One region of the Streptomyces sp. NPDC033165 genome, then DNA from elsewhere that is predicted to be linked to it. Evidence: predicted binding sites of a transcription regulator. Region 1 holds the regulator's gene; the other holds the start of a gene.
The links. Region 1 encodes HspR, which represses chaperone genes until heat shock. Its sites were predicted from a motif close to TTGAGNNNNNNNNNCTCAA; they were not measured.
Positions count from the first base shown of each region.

Region 1 (9,156 bases):
CCAACGGCATCATGCACGTCGCTGCCAAGGACCTCGGCACCGGCAAGGAGCAGAAGATGACCGTCACCGGTGGCTCCTCGCTGCCGAAGGACGAGGTCAACCGGATGCGCGAAGAGGCCGAGAAGTACGCCGAGGAGGACCACGCCCGCCGCGAGGCCGCCGAGTCCCGCAACCAGGGCGAGCAGCTCGTCTACCAGACGGAGAAGTTCCTCAAGGACAACGAGGACAAGGTCCCCGGTGACGTGAAGACGGAGGTGGAGACCGCTGTCGGCGAGCTGAAGGAGAAGCTCAAGGGCGAGGACACCGCCGAGATCCGTACGGCCACCGAGAAGGTCGCCGCTGTCTCCCAGAAGCTGGGCCAGGCGATGTACGCCAACGCCCAGGCCGAGGGCGCGGCCCCGGGTGCCGGGGCCCCGGGCGACGGCCAGGCCAAGGCCGCCGACGACGACGTCGTCGACGCCGAGATCGTGGACGACGAGAAGGACACCAAGGACACCAAGGGCGGTGCGGCGTGACCGAGGAGACTCCGGGCTTCGAGGAGAAGCCCGACGTCCCCTCCGGCGCCACCCCTGATGACGCCGAGCCGAAGGCCGCCGCTCCCTCCGAGGAGGAGGCGGCGGCCCCGGCCGGGGACACCGACCAGACCGTCGGCCTGACCGCACAGCTGGACCAGGTCCGTACGGCGCTCGGCGAGCGCACCGCGGACCTCCAGCGGCTCCAGGCCGAGTACCAGAACTACCGCCGCCGTGTGGAGCGGGACCGGGTCACGGTCAAGGAGATCGCCGTCGCGAACCTCCTGTCCGAGCTCCTGCCCGTGCTCGACGACGTCGGCCGCGCACGGGAGCACGGCGAGCTGCTCGGCGGCTTCAAGTCGGTCGCCGAATCGCTGGAGACGGTCGTCGCGAAGCTGGGCCTCCAGCAGTTCGGCAAGGAGGGCGAGCCCTTCGACCCGACGATCCACGAGGCTCTGATGCACAGCTACGCGCCGGACGTCACCGAGACGACCTGCGTGGCGATCCTTCAGCCGGGGTATCGCATCGGCGAGCGCACCATCCGCCCCGCGCGGGTGGCCGTCGCCGAGCCGCAGCCGGGTGCCACGCCCGCCGCGGCCAAGGAAGAGAAGACAGACGACGAGGAGAGCGGTGGCACCGAGGAGGTCTGACGGCAACGCGTCTGACCACCAGGGTGCACACCGACCGGCCCGGCGGCCGGCCCACGGGCCGGCCGCGCGGCCGATCGTCCGGAAGGAGGGACGTCGATGAGCACGAAGGACTTCGTCGAGAAGGACTACTACAAGGTCCTCGGCGTCCCCAAGGACGCCACCGACGCCGAGATCAAGAAGGCGTACCGCAAGCTCGCCCGGGAGAACCACCCCGACGCCAACAAGGGTGACGCCAAGGCGGAGGAGCGCTTCAAGGAGATCTCCGAGGCGAACGACGTCCTCGGCGACGCCAAGCGGCGCAAGGAGTACGACGAGGCGCGCGCCCTCTTCGGCAACGGTGGCTTCCGCGCCGGTCCCGGTGGTGCCGGCGGCAACTTCAACTTCGACCTGGGCGACCTCTTCGGCGGGGGCGCACCGGGCGGCGGACAGGGCGGCGCGGGCGGCGGCTTCGGCGGCGGGGGCGGTCTCGGCGACGTCTTCGGCGGGCTGTTCAACCGCGGCGGCACGGGCAGCCGTGTCCAACCGCGGCGCGGCCAGGACGTCGAGTCCGAGGTGACGCTCAGCTTCACCGAGGCGGTCGACGGGGCCACGGTCCCGCTGCGGATGTCCAGCCAGGCGCCCTGCAAGGCGTGTTCCGGCACCGGTGACAAGAACGGCACCCCCAGGGTCTGCCCGACCTGCGTCGGCACCGGCCAGGTCTCGCGCGGCAGCGGCGGCGGCTTCTCGCTCACCGACCCCTGTGTGGACTGCAAGGGCCGGGGCCTCATCGCCCAGGACCCCTGCGAGGTCTGCAAGGGCAGCGGCCGGGCGAAGTCGGCCCGCACCATGCAGGTCAGGATTCCGGCGGGCGTCTCCGACGGCCAGCGGATCCGGCTGCGCGGCAAGGGCGGTCCGGGTGAGCGCGGCGGCCCGGCGGGCGATCTGTACGTCGTCGTGCACGTCGGCGCCCACCCGGTCTTCGGCCGCAAGGGCGACAATCTCACGGTCACCGTGCCCGTCACGTACCCGGAGGCGACGCTCGGCGGCGAGGTCAAGGTCCCCACCCTCGGCGGCCCGCCGGTCACCCTGAAGCTTCCCGCGGGCACCCCCAACGGGCGTACGATGCGCGCCCGGGGCAAGGGCGCGGTGCGCAAGGACGGCACCCGCGGCGACCTCCTGGTCACCGTGGAGGTCGCGGTCCCCACCTCCCTCGGCCAGGAGGCCAGGGACGCGCTGGAGGCCTACCGGAAGGCGACCGCGGACGAGGACCCGCGGGCGGAACTGTTCCAGGCCGCGAAGGGAGCTTGAGATGGACGGCCGTCGACGCAATCCGTACCAGCTGACCGATGAATCGCCGGTGTACGTGATCTCGGTGGCGGCCCAGCTCTCGGGCCTGCACCCGCAGACACTGCGACAGTACGACCGCCTCGGCCTGGTCTCCCCGGACCGTACGGCCGGGCGCGGCCGGCGCTACTCGGCCCGCGACATCGAGCTGCTGCGCACGGTGCAGCAGCTGTCGCAGGACGAGGGCATCAACCTCGCGGGCATCAAGCGGATCATCGAGCTGGAGAACCAGGTGGCCGCGCTCCAGCAGCGCGTCGCCGAGCTCTCGGCGGCGGTGGACGGCGCGGCGGTCGCCATGCAGCAGCGCGAGGCCCAGGTGCACGCCTCGTACCGCCGTGATCTGGTGCCGTACCAGGACGTTCAGCAGACCAGCGCGCTGGTGGTCTGGCGGCCCAAGCCGAAGCGGTCCGCGGAGTAGGGCGGCGGGGCGCGGAGGGGTACACACGACGACGGCCGGGCCGGGAGAACACCAGGTGTTCTCCCGGCCCGGCCGTCGTCGTGTGTCCGCGGCGTCGCACGGCTGGCACCAAGTGGCCGGGCGCATGCAGCAAGTTGACAGTGATCGCCGCCTGGTCCGGCCCGCCCCGCTGGCAAGCTGACATACGTCGGCGGACGAGGCCGGCGAGACACGTGACGCAGTGAGTACGGGGAGGAAGAGAATGGGTGTCTACGCGTTCACCGGGAGGATGGTCGGTGCGGGGGGACTGCTCCTGGCGCTGGTCGTCGGAGCGGCCGCCGCGCCGGCGCACGCGAGCGCCGGAGCCGGGACGGTCGCCGCGTCCGGGACCGCCGCGCCGCTGTTGACCGGGACCGGGGGCAGTGCCGGGGTCGGTACGGGCTCGGAGGCGGCTTCCGAGGCGGCTTCCGAGGCGGTGTCGGACGTGGTGTCGAGGGTCACCTCGGCGGCCTCCCGAGTGCTCTGCGGCGCACCGCTGCCGAAGCCGGTCGGACCGTTCATGGGCAAGGTGAAGTGCGTCAACGGCTGGCAGTAGAGGACCCGGTGGAGATCACGGTGGTCCGTGTCTCCACCGACGCCGCGCCCGCCGGCACCGCGGTGCTCCGGCTCATCGGGATGCTGCCCGCGCACTGGGACTGCGGCCAGCGCATCGAGGAGGACCGGATCACCGTCCTGGTGCGCGGCGGCGTGCGGGACGCGCGGCAACGGTGCGCCGAGGCACTGCGGGACCGGGCCCTGGCGGGGTGGGTGCTGGAGGGGGGCGGGTAGTGCCTCTCCCGTCTCAGATCCAGCCCTTCTCGCGAGCCAGCAGGGCAGCGTGCGGGCGGCTGGTCGCGTCCAGGATGCGGAGCACGTCGGCGACATGGCGGCGGTACGTCCGTACCGAGATGTCCAGGTTCCGTGCGCCCGTCTCGTCCTTGGCGACCCGGCACATCTCCTCCATGACGCGCTGCTCCATCTCGGACAGCACGCCCGAGGGCGCGGGGTGGGTGTCGATCAGGGCGGAGAGGTCCGTGGACTCGGTCCAGATCTTCTCGAACAGGGCCAGGATGTTGGAGACCAGCCCGGCCTGCTGGGTGACCAGCGCGCCGCGCGAAGTGTCCGAGGGATCGACGGGCACCAGGGCCGTACGGCGGTCGTACACGAGGATCCGCTCGGACAGCTTGTCCGCGGCCCGGATCGACGCGCCCTGCGCGGTGAGTTCGCGGAGGTAGGCCACGGTGGGCGGGTGGTCGAGCGCTTCCCGCAGCACCACGCTGCGGATCTGCACGCCCCGGCGCAGGCACCGGGTGTCCAACGGGCGGGCGTGCGCGATGTTCTCGGGGGTGAGTGCTGTGTACGGCTCGACGGAGAGGATCTCCTGGCGGGCGAAGAAGGCCAGGTCGTCGATCCGGTCGCGGATCTGGCGGAGCACTTCGAGCCGCTCCACGCCCTGCGTGGCGAGGGGCCGGGCCTGCTGTTCGGCGGTCAGCTCGGCGACCAGATGCCGGGACCTGGTGACCTGGTGGAGCTGTTCGTGCAGCTCGCGCAGCCGTATCTCCGTGAGCCGGTCGACAGCGGTCTCCGGATCGGCCGCCGAGACGCCGCCGTGCCCGTCGGTCCGCAGCAGGCCCAGCTCGGCCAGCCGGGCGAGGGCCTTCTCCACCTCTTCGAGCGGGCTGTGGAGGAGGACGCCGATGTCCTCGGTGCTGGTGCCCGGATTACGTAGGAAGTGCCGGTAGGCGCGTTCCTCCGTGGTGTTGAGACCGAGTATGGACAGGCTTCCGTCGTTCACTGCTGCCGCCCCCCGCGTGCCACACGACAACCGACGGCGCTGCCGCATCGGTCAAATGCCGCGCAACCGTCGAACTGATGAGGGAGAGGGTAATGCAAAGGTAAAGCAGCAGGTAGTCCCTGCCGGCCGGGTGGCGGGCGCGGGACGGGGGACAGTGGACGAGCAAAGGATGGAGACTGCTGTGACGACGATGGCTGACGAACGGATGACGGTCGGCGAACGGATGACTGCCGGTGGGCGGATGGCTGCCGACGGGCGGGCGATGGCCGGCGGGCGGCAGGCGATGGACTTCGCCGCGCTCACCGAACGCGAGCTGGAAGTGCTCGTGCTGCTGGCGAGCGGCGAGCAGAACCGCTGGCTGGCCCGGAGACTCGGCATCACGGAACGTACGGTTCGGGCCCACACGTCGAGCATCGTGCGCAAGCTGAACCTGAAGTCGCGGTTCGAGGCCGCGATCGTGTCGTACCTGCATGCCGAGGACATCAGGAGGGCTGCGTCCGTGGCCTGACGCCGTGGCCTGACGCCGTGGCCTGACGCCGCGATCCGACGCCGCGACATGTGCGCACGTCGAGGCGCGCAAGCCGAAGTCCCCTGCCGGAAGTCTTGCTTCCGGCAGGGGACTTCGGTCGTTCACGGGCCCGCCCCTACGGCAGGGCCGCGCTGATCGCGTCCACCGCCATCATCCACATCGGCTGACCGCCCGTGCCGAACGCCGCCGACAGCGCGTAGCCGATGGCCGCGTCGAGGGGTTCGGGGGTGCCGGCGTCCTCCTGCCACTCGGCTATCACCCGGCGGTCGCCGTCCGAGGAGAAGTCCCCGAGGTGCTTGCCGTCGCGGGTCAGCCGGCTGAACGGGATCGAGTTCGGGACGAGCCGGTAGTGGATGCCCGCGTGACGGACGTCGACCCGGTACGTCTGCCGCCGGAGCTTCCCCTTGCCGGGCTTGATCGTCGCGGCCTCGCCGTCCACCGTGATCGTGAGGTGCCGGGGGTCGCGGGTGCCGATGACGATGTGGTCGTCGACCTCCGCCTCGGGGGCGCGGACGAGGGTGATGGTGGGAATCCGCTCGCCGCTGACGACGAGCTTCTCCCGCTTTTCGCCGAGGAGTTCGACGGAGATCTCCCCGTAGTGGTCGTCCTCGGTCGAGGCGGGCAGGGGGAGGGGGGTGGTGTCGGTCATCTGGATCCTTGAATCCTTCGATCGTGCGATCGTGCTGAGGGGGGTGTCCGCGGAGCGTCAGTGCCGTACGGGACTGGCGTACGGCGCTGGCGTACGGCCGCCGCGTACGGGAATTCTCGCAGGCGCGGCGGTGCTCCGGCGCGGTTCAGTGCATCGTTGCAGCAGTCTCCGGGGCTGCTTCCGTGGCGACCGCAGGGGCAGTGGTCAACTGCGTCGTGGTCGACTGCGTCGCGGTCAACTGCGTCGCGGTGAGGTCCTGGTAGAGGGCACTCCGCTCCAGCAGCTCCTCGTGCCGTCCGTAGTCGCTGACCCGGCCGTTCTCGAACAGCACCAGCCGGTCCGCCGTGGTGACCGTCGAGAGCCGGTGGGCGATGAGCAGCACCGTGCAGTCCCGTGCGGCCTCTTCCACCGTTCTGCGCAGAGCGGTCTCGCTGAGCCCGTCGAGGTGCGCGGTGACCTCGTCGAGGAGCAGGACCTGCGGGCGGCGCAGCAACGCCCTCGCGATGGCGAGGCGTTGGCGCTCTCCGCCGGAGAGGGCGAGGCCGCGGGCGCCGACCGCCGTGTCGAGGCCGTCCGGGAGCGAGGCGACGAAGCCGTCGAGCAGGGTCCGGCAGAGCACGTCGGCGACGGCTTCGTCGCTCGCGTCCGGCGCGGAGTAGAGGAGGTTCTCCCGGAGCGTGCCCGCCAGCATCGGGGAGTCCTGCTCGACGTAGGCGATCCGGCGGCGGAGTTCGGCCCGGCCGAGTGAGCGGATGTCGGTGTCGTCCAGCAGGATGCGGCCGTCGTCGGTGTCGTAGAACCGCTGGATCAGGGAGAACACCGTGGTCTTGCCGGAGCCGGACGGGCCGACGATCGCGGTGACCTTCCCCGCCGGTGCGACGAAGCCCGTGCCGTCCAGGACGGGCGTACGCCCCTCGTAGGCGAAGGTCAGCCCGTCGATCGTGACGCGGGGCGGCGGGCCGGAGGGCGCCGGCGGCGTACCGTCCACGTCGTCCTCCGCCGCCATGGACCGCACCTCCTCGATCCGGGCCAGGGCGCCGAGCCCCTGCTGGAGGGCGGTGGTGCCGCCGACCAGGGAGAGGACCGGGCCGCCGAGGTTGAACAGGTAGAGCAGGAAGCCGATCAGCGCGGCCAGTTCGAGGGTGCCCATGGCGACCAGCGCACCGCCGAAGCCGATGACGGCGAGGAACGACGCCTGGACGATCAGCCCGGCCAGTACGGCGATCAACGCGTGGTAGCGGGCGCCCTTGAGGCCTGCCCGGTAGGCGCGTTCGGCGGCCTGGGTCGCCCGCTCGGTCTCCTTCGCCTCGCCGCCGTTGGCCTTCACGGTGCGGGCCGCGCCGAGCGAGCGGTCGAGCGCCGCGCCGATCTCGCCGACGGAGGTCTGCGCCTCGGTGGTGACCCGCTTGATACGGGGCATGACGACGCCCATCGCGATGCCGACGACCACCAGCACGGCGGAGGTGATGCCGAGCAGCGGCAGGCTGACGATGCCCATCAGCACGATCGTGGCCAGCAGGTGGATCGACCCGTCGACGAGCTGGATGAGACCGCCCGTCGCCGCGTGCTGCACGAGCGTGCTGTCGGAGGTGACGCGCGTGGTCAGTCCGCCCGGCTCGGTACGGTCCAACTCGGCCGTGCGCAGGCGTATGAGGCGCGCGATCAGGCCGCGGCGGACCTGGAGCACGACGCGTTCGGCGGTCCGCTCGCTGAGCCAGGCCTGTAGCCAGGTCAGCCCGATGGAGGCGAGCAGCAGGCCGAAGAGCAGGAGGATGTCCTCCCGCAGCCCTCCGCCCGTCATGAGCTTCGCCAGCACCGACTGGATGACCAGCGGCTGGGCCAGACCGGCGGCGCTGCCCATCAGGGTCAGGGCCAGCACGGTGAGGAGGATGCCGCGGTGCGGACGCGCGTACGAGAGCAGCGCCCGCAGCGCGGGCCGCTCCGCCGGAGTCTGTTCTGCGTCAGGTGTGTTCACACCCGTAGTTCTATCCCCTTCTACCTGCGCGGGGAACTGTCGTTTGCGGCAATGCCGTAAGAGCCAATGGTGCGGGCCTCACGGTGTGGGTCAACATTCTTTCTGTCCGCAACGGACACCGGGAAACCGGGCATCGCCGAGATGGCCGGGAATACCGGGCGTAAATTCCCTTTCGCCTATGGAGGCAACTCTCATGCAGAACGTCACCGAGAAGGACCTGTTCGACGGCTACACCGCCTACACCTCCGCCGAGGAGCTCGGCCTGCACGATGGCAAGGAGGCCGCGCCGGCGTTCAGCCCCACCATCCCGTGGGCCATCCGCGCCACGATCATCAGCGCGCGTTCCTCGCAGCAGTGCGCCGCCGCTCTCGGCTCGCTCGCCGCGAAGACCGTCGAGAACAAGTGCTGACCAGGCTCTCTTCGCTGTGAGCCGCGGGGTCCGGCCGGACGTGCCATGGGCGCGCTCCGGCCGGACCCCGGCCCCCAACGCGCACAGGAGGCGTCGTGGAGGAACAGCAACGGGACTTCGAGCGCATCCTCGTCGTGGGTACGGGGGCCCTCGGCGTCGCCTTCCTGCCGTTCTGGATCAACTGGCTCGGGAACTCCTTTCCCGACACGGAGAAACGGGTCGCGCTGACCCGTTCCGCATGCCGATTCGTGTCACCGGACGCGGTGGCCGTACTCTCCGGGAAAGAAGTATTCATCGACGACTGGAACGCCTTTTCCGGCGTCGACGTACCCCATGTGAGCCTCGCGGAATGGGCGGATCTGATTCTCGTCCATCCCGCCACTCTGAATTTCGTGGGCCGATTCGCCCTCGGCGTCGCCGACACCCCGCTGATGGTCGCCCTGCACACCACCCGCGCCCTGGTCGGCGTCGCCCCGTCGCTGCCGCCCGGTGCGCTCGGGAGCCCGGTCGTCCAGGGGCACCTGGCCGCCCTGCGCGAGCGCCCCGGTGTGGTGCTCGCCCCGACGATCCCCGCGCGGAGCGCGAGTACCGGAGAGGTGGAGGACGGTGGCTCCGCGCCGCTGAACGAGCTGTACGACCTGTGTGTCGCGCGCCGGAAGGAGGGCGGGCTGTGAGCGTGGCACATCCCCTTGCTCGTACGGCCGTTCTGGTGGCCGAGTACGGCACCGGCCTTCAGGTCACCCGGGTGCACCGGGCCTCCGGCGGCGGCGCCAGTGACACCCTCGGTGCCGGTGCCGGTGCCGGTGCCGGCGTGGCTGTCGACGACGGTGTGGGTGACTTCCTGTGGTGGCACGGGCCCGGGCCCCGTCGTGTCGGGC
Region 1 is NZ_JBVIPK010000003.1:299,291-308,446, reverse strand. Features, by position in the region: gene dnaK (molecular chaperone DnaK) at 1-515, shown strand, start outside; gene grpE (nucleotide exchange factor GrpE) at 512-1,162, shown strand; gene dnaJ (molecular chaperone DnaJ) at 1,259-2,449, shown strand; gene ACZ5WC_RS09160 (heat shock protein transcriptional repressor HspR) at 2,451-2,903, shown strand; gene ACZ5WC_RS09155 (hypothetical protein) at 3,145-3,477, shown strand; gene ACZ5WC_RS09150 (hypothetical protein) at 3,456-3,710, shown strand; gene ACZ5WC_RS09145 (helix-turn-helix transcriptional regulator) at 3,724-4,716, opposite strand; gene ACZ5WC_RS09140 (helix-turn-helix domain-containing protein) at 4,907-5,224, shown strand; gene ACZ5WC_RS09135 (hypothetical protein) at 5,361-5,894, opposite strand; gene ACZ5WC_RS09130 (ABC transporter ATP-binding protein) at 6,040-7,869, opposite strand; gene lxmA (lexapeptide family class V lantibiotic) at 8,063-8,278, shown strand; gene ACZ5WC_RS09120 (flavoprotein) at 8,374-8,952, shown strand; gene ACZ5WC_RS09115 (hypothetical protein) at 8,949-9,156, shown strand, end outside.

Region 2 (9,156 bases), on a different contig from region 1:
GCTTGCCGATGCGGGCGCGCCGGACGATGTCCTCGTACGCCTGCCAGAACTCGAAGAAGTTGAGCGTCTCGGCCTTCTTGATGGCCGCGACGACCAGCTGTCGGTCGCCGTTCGGCTTCACCAGGTCGATGGCGAGACCGAGGTTGACGTGCTCCGGCTTGACCAGGGTCGGCTTGCCGTCCTTCTCCGCGAAGGAGTAGTTCATCGACGGCATGGCCTTGAGGGCCTGCACCATCGCGTACCCGATGAGGTGGGTGAAGGAGATCTTCCCGCCACGGGCGCGCTTGAGGTGGTTGTTGATGACGATGCGGTTGTCGAAGAGCAGCTTCACCGGGACCGCGCGGACGGACGTGGCCGTCGGCAGCTCCAGCGAGGCGTTCATGTTCTTCGCGACGGCGGCCGAGGGGCCGCGCAGCGTCACGTACTCCGGGCCGGCCGGGGCTTCGGTGGACTCCTCGGCCTTGGCGGGCGCGGCAGCGGGCTTCGCCGGGGCCGGAGCCGGAGCCGGAGAGGGCTCGGCGGGCTTGGCCGGAGCCGCCTTCGCCGGGGCTGCCGGAGCAGCGGCGGCGGGCTTCGCCGGAGCCGGAGCGGCTGCGGGAGCGGCCGGTGCGGCCTGCGCGGGGGTGGTGGCGGTCACCGCAGCCCCCGAGGCTGCGGCGCCGGGAACGGGCTTGTCCGCCGTGCCGGACGTGCCCGGCTTGTAGTCGGCGAAGAAGTCCCACCAGGCGCGATCGACCGAACTGGGATCCTGGAGGTACTGCTGGTAGATCTCGTCGACGAGCCATTCATTGGCGCCGAACGCAGCGGCCGGGTTGGTGCCCGGGCTGGCTTGGTCGGTCGAGACGCTTGAGTTACTGGGGGACTGAGACGACACGGCGGCAACCGCCCTCTTCCGCTTCACAAGGTGATGGACAGCGGAAATCAAGGCTACGCCCCCCTGACCGTTCCTTGCAGGCCGGGCCGGTGCTTCGTCGTGCACATCACATCGGAAGGCGGGTTTCGGCGCAGGAAATGGCGGGAAACAAGCGAGGTTCCACTGCACTCCGGGTACGCAGGACCGTGGGTACGGCCGTCCGACCGTATCCCCTGGAGATCCCGTACTGGCATGGCACGTATGAACGTGCCCTTCCGGTTCGACCCTATGTCAACGTCGTCGTCAACCGCGCTGCTCGGGGATTCCCGGAAGGGTGACCTGGATGCGGCAGCCACGAACGGATTCGGCCACTCCGATCCGTCCGCCGTGCAGATCCACCGCCCAGCGGGCGATCGCGAGCCCCAGCCCCGTACCGCCGTCGCTGCCGGGCCCGTGCGGGGACGGCACCTGGCCCCGGTTGAAGCGCTCGAACACCCGGTGGCGCTCCGCCTCCGGGATGCCGGGGCCCTCGTCGACGACGTCCAGCTCCAGCGACTCGGGATACGCCCCGCGGCGCGCCAGCACCGTGACCCGGCCGTGCGGCGGGCTGTGCTTGACCGCGTTGTCGATGAGGTTGGCGACCACCTGGTGCAGTCGCTCGGTGTCCGCGTGCGCGGTGAGCTCCGGCGGCGAGACGTCCAGATGCAGATGGACGTCCGTACGGGAGTGATTGCCCGAACCCGACGGCAGGCGTCGGTGGGAGGCGGCGAGATTGGCCTCTTTCAGTACGCCCGAGAGGTACGGCCACACCTCGAACCGGCGTGCCTTCAGTGCGACGACCCCGTTGTCCAGGCGCGACAGATCCAGCAGCGTCTCCACCAGCCGGCCGAGCCGCTCCGTCTGCTTCAGCGCCGTGCACATCGTCTCGGGATCGGCGGCGGACACCCCGTCCACCACGTTCTCCAGCACCGCTCTCAGCGCCGCGATGGGGGTGCGCAACTCGTGCGAGACATTGGCGACCAGCTCCTTGCGGTGCCGGTCCTCCGCCTCCAGGTCGTCCGCCATGCGGTTGATCGTCTGGGCCAGGTCGCCCAGCTCGTCCCGCCGCCCGGCGCCGCTCACCCGGCGGGTGTAGTCGCCGTGTGAGATGGACCGGGCCACCGCGCGCATCTCGTCCAGCGGCGCGGTGAGGCCGTGCGCCACGAACTGGGTGATCAGCAGTGTCGCGATCACCGAGAACACGGTGATGAACTGGAACTCGGTCCGGGTCCGCAGAGCGACGATCAGCAGTCCGGTGGTGATGAACACCGAGACCACGACGAGCGTGCCCAGCTTGGCCTTGATCGAGAAGGGCCGCATCCCGGGCCCTGGCCAGGTCATGGCGCCGGAGTCTCCAGGGCGTAACCCACCCCGTGCACGGTACGGATGCGCTCCGCGCCGATCTTCCGGCGCAGCGCCTTGATGTGGCTGTCGACCGTGCGGGTGCCCGAGGCGTCCGCCCAGTCCCACACCTCGGCCAGCAGCTGCTCCCGGGAGAGCACCGCCCGCGGGGTGTTGGCCAGGCAGACCAGCAGGTCGAACTCGGTCGGCGTGAGGTGGACGTCCTCGGCGCGCACCCGGACCCGGCGCTGCGCGTGGTCGATCTCCAGCTCCCCCAGCCGCAGTATCCCGCTGCGCGGGGTGACGGCGGCCAGTGCGGCCCGTTCCACCCGCCGCAGCAGCACATGCACCCGGGCGGCGAGCTCCCGCATGGAGAACGGCTTGGTCATGTAGTCGTCGGCACCGACGCCGAGTCCGACGAGCATGTCCGTCTCGTCGTCGCGCGCGGTGAGCATCAGCACCGGCACCGGGCGCTGGGCCTGCACCCGGCGGCAGACCTCCAGGCCGTCGAAGCCGGGAAGCATGATGTCGAGCACCATCAGATCCGGCTGCCAGGCCTCGGCCGCGTCCACGGCCGCGGGGCCGTCCAGCGCGGTCTGGACCAGGAAGCCCTCCGCCCGCAGCCGGGCGGAAACGGCGTCCACGATCGTGGGGTCGTCCTCGACCACCAGCACCCGGCGCTGAGCCCCCGGGGTGGCCGCGACGCCGTTGTGGGTGGTGTGTGTCTGTTCCATCGCCCCGCCCCTGTCCGTTCTCGCGGGAGGCATCCCCCCGGAGGCACGGTCTTCGCTCGTGGATTTCGTGGGTGAACCCGTGTGCCGGTCAGCAGCGTAAAGGCAGCGGAGGGCTCCCGGCTACGCAGGGTGTTGCCCCGTCGGTGCGCGTTCGGGCCGGGCGCGCGGCCGGATCGTCGGGCTCGTACCGGATGACCTGTGCCAGTGCCGTGCCGCGCATACCGGGTCGGGGCTTCAGAGACCCTTCGATGCGAGATGGACCACGTCGGGCACACCTCGGGCAACGGCCACCTCTTCGGCCCCAACCCCGCTGAACCCGGCATTCCGCAATGCTTGTTCGAAGGCCGGGGACGGTTGCGCGGACCAGATGGCGAGCACGCCCCCCGGGGTCAGCCGGTCGTGGCAGTGGGCGAGTCCGGCGGGGGAGTAGAGGCTCCCGTTGTCCTCCGTGACCGTCCAGTCGGGCCCGTTGTCGATATCCAGACACAGAGCGTCGTAACGCTCCGTGGTCGTGCGGAGATGAGTCACCAGGTCCGTGTGCAGGATCGCGGCGCGGGGATCGGCGAGCGCGGCCCCGGAGATCCGCGCCAGCGGCCCGTCCCGGTGCCAGTCGATGATCGCCTGCTCCCGCTCCACGACCTCGATCCGCCCCCAGCGTCCCTGCTCGGCGGCCCGCACCAGCGAGAAGCCCACGCCCAGCCCGCCGATCAGCACGGAGGGGCCGGTCCGGCCGGCGGGCAGGGCATCCAGCGCGGCATCGATGAGCAGCCGCTCGGAGCGCCCGTCGGAGGTGTCCATCAGGAAACAGCCGTTGGCGATGATCTCGTAGTGCTCCCCGCGTTCCCGCAGCACGACCTCGCCGAACGGCCCGTCGCGGCGGTCGAGGGTGACGGGGGTGTCGGCGGAACGCGCCGGCATCGATCCATCGGGGGCGGTCATCGCGGTCATCGCGGACGTCGCGGACATGTCGTGGCTCTCCGGTCTCCGGTCGTGGCAGTCGGTGCCCGTCCATCCTGTCCTGCGGGCCGCGCGGAACGCCAAAGCCTTGCGGCCGCCCGCCCCGCCCTGGGCGCGTCCGGTTCACGGCCGAGGCGCCTTCCTCCCGTGCACCGCCGTGTACTCGGCCGCCAGCCAGGGCCCCAGGTCGTCGAGGAACAGGCGGAGCAGGCCCGGGTCGGGGGAAGCGGTACGGGCCGCGGCCGCGGCGGCGGTACGCATCTGGGCCGCGCGCCCCGGGTAGTAGCGGCCGAACACCTCGGCGGACTCCTCCAGGTCGCTCGTCCAGCCGCCCCAGCGGGGCATGACCAGGGTGAAGCCGGTACGGACGAGCCGCCGGGCCATGCGTCGGCAGAGCCGCGCCCGGTCGGCGTCGGCCAGGTCCTCCGCCGTCGCCGACGCCCGCCAGCGCGGCAGCACGAGCGCGAGATCGCCGTTGGTCTCGCGGGCCAGCAGTGAGGTGGGGCGGTAGCGGGGCAGGACGGAGGCGAGGTCGGGCCCGAGCAGCGGGGTGCACAGGCAGGCGACGAAGAAGCCGAGGTCGTGCCGTTCCAGCTCGCTGAGTGCGGTACGCGCACGGACCAGCAGGATGCCCGCAGTGTCGATGGCCGGGTGGCCGGCGTCGAGCGCGGCGGCGACGCCGTCGGCGTCGCCGCGGTCCGCGTCCGTCGGCTCCCCGCGCAGCGCCAGCAGCAGATCGAGGTCCGAGCGCCCGGGAACAGCCGACCCGCGCGGAACGCTCCCGTACAGGTAGGCACTGTGCAGCCGCTCGCTCCCGAACGCCTCGGCGATACGGGAGCGGGCATCCGCGACCACCGGCGCGAACGTGTCCGCGACGCGGTCGAGGCTTCCTTCGCGGGCGATCGTGCCGTCCCCGGCGAGGCCATTTCCGTTCATCCGAGCACTGTGCCGGAAAGGCCGGAGCGGCGGTCCCCGGCCCCGGCCCCGCCCCCTCTGCGCGTGATCGCTGAGAGCGAACAGGCCCATGGGAACATTCGGCGGCTCAGGAGCATTGAGTCCACATAGCTCAACTTGCCTGCCGAAGGGGAGATCATGACTAGCGAGTCCAAGGCGTTCACACCGATCGACCTGCCCGTGCTGCCGCTCGACGACGAGGTCGTCCTGCCCGGCATGGTGGTGCCGCTGGACCTGTCCGACACCGAGGTGCGCGCCGCCGTCGAGGCCGCGCAGGCCGCCGCCCGTCCCGACGGCGGCAAGCCCGAGGTGCTGCTGGTCCCGCGGATCGACGGGACGTACACGGGGACCGGTGTCCTCGGTACCGTCGAGCAGGTCGGGCGCCTCTCGGACGGCGACCCGGGTGCGCTCATCCGGGCCCGTGACCGGGTCCGGATCGGGGCCGGGACCAGTGGTCCGGGGCGGGCGCTCTGGGTGGAGGGGACCGTGATCGACGTCGTCGTGCCCGACCCCCTGCCCGGATCGGCGGCCGAGCTGGTCAAGGAGTACAAGGCGCTCGCCACCAGCTGGCTGAAGAAGCGCGGCGCCTGGCAGGTCGTGGACCGGGTCCAGCAGATCGAGGACCTCTCCGCGCTCGCCGACAACTCCGGATACTCGCCGTTCCTCTCCACCGCGCAGAAGGTCCAGCTCCTGGAGACCGTGGACCCGGTCGCCCGGCTGAAGCTCGCCGTCCAGTGGCTGAGCGAGCACCTCGCCGAGCAGGATGTCGCCGAGTCCATCGCCAAGGACGTCCAGGAGGGCGTCGACAAGCAGCAGCGCGAGTTCCTGCTGCGCCGCCAGCTGGAAGCCGTACGCAAGGAGCTCTCCGAGCTCAACGGCGACCCTGAGGACGAGTCCGACGACTACCGGGCCCGCGTCGAGGCCGCCGAGCTGCCCGAGCACGTCCGGACGGCGGCGCTCAAGGAGGTCGAGAAGCTGGAGCGGGCCAGCGACCAGTCACCCGAGGGCTCCTGGATCCGCACCTGGCTGGACACCGTCCTCGAACTGCCGTGGAACGAGCGCACCGAGGACGCCTACGACATCCGCGGCGCCCAGGCGCTCCTGGACGCCGAGCACGCCGGTCTCGCGGATGTGAAGGAGCGCATCACCGAGTACCTCGCGGTGCGCAAGCGGCGTGCCGACCGGGGGCTGGGCGTGGTGGGCGGTCGCCGCGGTGGCGCGGTACTGGCCCTCGTCGGCCCGCCCGGTGTCGGCAAGACCTCGCTCGGTGAGTCCGTCGCGCACGCCATGGGCCGCACGTTCGTCCGCGTCGCACTCGGCGGTGTCCGGGACGAGGCGGAGATCCGCGGTCACCGGCGCACGTACGTGGGCGCTCTCCCCGGACGGATCGTGCGGGCGATCAAGGAGGCCGGTTCGATGAACCCGGTCGTCCTGCTCGACGAGATCGACAAGGTCGGCTCCGACTTCCGGGGCGACCCGGCCGCCGCCCTCCTCGAAGTCCTGGACCCCGCGCAGAACCACACCTTCCGCGACCACTATCTGGAGGTCGAGCTCGACCTCAGCGACGTCGTCTTCCTCGCCACGGCCAACGTGCTCGAAGCCATCCCGGAGGCCCTGCTCGACCGCATGGAGCTGGTCCGCCTCGACGGCTACACCGAGGACGAGAAGGTCGTCATCGCCCGGGACCACCTCCTGCCGCGCCAGCTGGAGCGGGCGGGCCTGGAGAAGGACGAGGTCATCCTGGAGGAGTCGGCGCTGCGCAAGCTGGCGGGCGAGTACACCCGCGAGGCCGGCGTACGGAATCTGGAGCGGGCCGTCGCCCGGCTGCTCCGCAAGGTCGCGGCCCAGCACGAACTGGGCGACCGCGACCTGCCGTTCACGGTGACCGACGCGGACCTGCGCGGTCTGATCGGGCGTCCGCACCATGTGCCCGAGTCCGCTCAGGACCCGGCCGAGCGCCGCACGGCGGTGCCGGGCGTGGCCACCGGGCTCGCGGTGACCGGGGCGGGCGGTGACGTCCTCTTCGTCGAGGCGTCGCTCGCCGACCCGGAGACCGGGGCCTCCGGACTGACCCTGACCGGTCAGCTCGGCGACGTCATGAAGGAGTCGGCGCAGATCGCCCTGAGCTTCCTGCGCTCGCACGGTGCGGAGCTGGAGCTGCCGGTCGCCGACCTCAAGGACCGGGGAGTGCACATCCACTTCCCGGCGGGCGCGGTCCCCAAGGACGGCCCGAGCGCCGGTATCACCCTGACGACCGCCCTGGCCTCGCTGCTCTCCGGACGCCTCGTCCGTACGGATGTGGCGATGACCGGTGAGGTGTCGCTGACCGGGCGGGTGCTGCCGATCGGCGGCCTCAAGCAGAAGCTGCTGGCCGCCCACCGCGCGGGCATCACGACCGTCGTGATCCCGCAGCGCAACGAGGCCGACCTGGACGACGTCCCGGCCGAGGTCCTGGAGAAGCTGGACGTCCGGCCGGTCACCGACGTCCGCCAGGTGCTGGAGATCGCCCTCACCCCGGCCTCGGCCCCGGCGGAGGAGAGGATCCCGGCCGCGGCCTGAGCTGTCGTACGGGGCGTACGGCCCGAGCGTTGTACGGGGCGTACGGAACGGCCCGCTTCCCGCATACCGGCGGGGGCGGGCCGTTCCGCATGTCTGGGGGCCGCTCAGGGGCGGTAGATCGTGCCCGGCTGCGGCTCGGCCGGGGCCATCAGCTCGGGGACGGTCACGAAGGTGTAGCCGTCCTTCTGGAGTGCGTCGATGATGCCCGGCACGGCGGGGACGGTGCCCTTGTAGATGTCGTGCAGCAGGATGATGCCGTCTTTGCTCGCCTGGTCCAGGATGCGCTTCCGGATCAGTGCGGAGTCGTTCGTCGAGTAGTCCTTCGCGGTGGCGCTCCACAGCACCTGCGACAGCCCCAGCTCCTTGCTGACCTTGCTGACCTCGTCGTCCGTGCGGCCCTGCGGCGGGCGCATCAGCCGGGGCCGCTCGCCGGTGATCCTCTCGATGGCCTTCTGGGTCTTCTCCAGCTCGGTCCGTATCTCGTCCGGGTCGTGGTCGGTCAGGATCTTGTGCGTCCAGGTGTGGTTGGCGACCTCGTGGCCCTCGTCCTGGATGCGCCGCACGGTGTCCGGGTGCTTGACGACATGGTGCTTGCCCAGCAGGAAGAAGGTGGCGTGCACCTTCTTCTCCTTCAGGATGTCCAGCAGCTCGGGGGTGTCCTCTCCCGGCCCCGCGTCGAAGGTCAGGGCGATGCACTTGGCCTCGCGGCAGTCCACCGGCCCGAACGCGCCCTTGGCGTCGGAAGCCGCCTCCCCGCGCGCCGAGCCCGGCGCGGTCGTGTCCATCGAGCAGCCGCTCAGCGTCAGTGTGAGCGCCGCCACCAGAGCCGCGGCCAACCGCTTCCCGGGCAATGGCGTCTTTGACGACGGCACCTCGGACAGCGGCGTCTTTTCGGGCATGGCGAAGCACTCCTCCGTGCGGGAAATCCCGCACAGCCGTGCGGTACGCCGAGGACTATACCTAGTGCGTATACATGGAGTGCATAGTGGGTCGCGCCGCCGCCGTCGGCCCCCTCCCGGGCATCCTGCGAAATACTGGCCGAGCTGCGGCGTCGACCACCCGCGGCGACATGTTTCATCGGCAGAGAGCCGTAGAGGGGGTGCTGGCGTGCGCGGGAGTGAGAGCGAGCCGGAGCGGGGCGTGGCTGCCGGAAGCGGCGTGGACCACGAATTCCTGGCGCTGGAGCGTGAGTTGGCCGTGTTCCTGCGCCGGGCGCGGGCCAGCTCGGGCGAGATGGCCCGGGAGGTCCACCCGGAGCTGGAGCCCGCCGCCTACGGGCTGCTCGTCCGCCTGGAGTCGGCGGGCCGGCAGCGGGCCACCGAGCTGGCCGCGTACTTCGGCGTCGGCAAGGCCACCATGAGCCGTCAGCTGCACTCCCTGGAGAACCTCGGCCTGGTCGTACGCGAGCCCGACCCGGCCGACGGCCGCGCCTGGCTCGTCCACCTCACCGACGAAGGCCTGGCCCGCTTCCGCAGCGTCCGGGATGCCCGCCGCGAGCGCTATGTACGCAAGCTGACGGGTTGGGACCGGGCCGAAGTGGCGGAGCTGGCCCGGCTGCTGCACCAGCTGAACGCCCGCGCCGAAAGCTGACCCCGCGCCGAGGGCCGGCCCCGCGCCGAAAGGCCCCTACAGCTCCACCAGGATCGCCGTGGCGTCGTCGTGCACCTTGCCGCGCCGCAGCCGCGCGCGCCCGGCCCCCGCGTCGGCGGTCTCCAGCTC
Region 2 is NZ_JBVIPK010000008.1:230,017-239,172, reverse strand. Features, by position in the region: gene ACZ5WC_RS20845 (multifunctional oxoglutarate decarboxylase/oxoglutarate dehydrogenase thiamine pyrophosphate-binding subunit/dihydrolipoyllysine-residue succinyltransferase subunit) at 1-874, opposite strand, end outside; gene ACZ5WC_RS20840 (HAMP domain-containing sensor histidine kinase) at 1,157-2,233, opposite strand; gene ACZ5WC_RS20835 (response regulator transcription factor) at 2,230-2,967, opposite strand; gene ACZ5WC_RS20830 (spermidine synthase family protein) at 3,202-3,915, opposite strand; gene ACZ5WC_RS20825 (nucleotidyltransferase) at 4,048-4,860, opposite strand; gene lon (endopeptidase La) at 5,017-7,437, shown strand; gene ACZ5WC_RS20815 (polysaccharide deacetylase family protein) at 7,542-8,336, opposite strand; gene ACZ5WC_RS20810 (MarR family winged helix-turn-helix transcriptional regulator) at 8,545-9,027, shown strand; gene ACZ5WC_RS20805 (hypothetical protein) at 9,064-9,156, opposite strand, start outside.
Region 2: lon (endopeptidase La) is a predicted target of HspR. The motif match lies at 4,976-4,994, and genes of this name have one in related genera.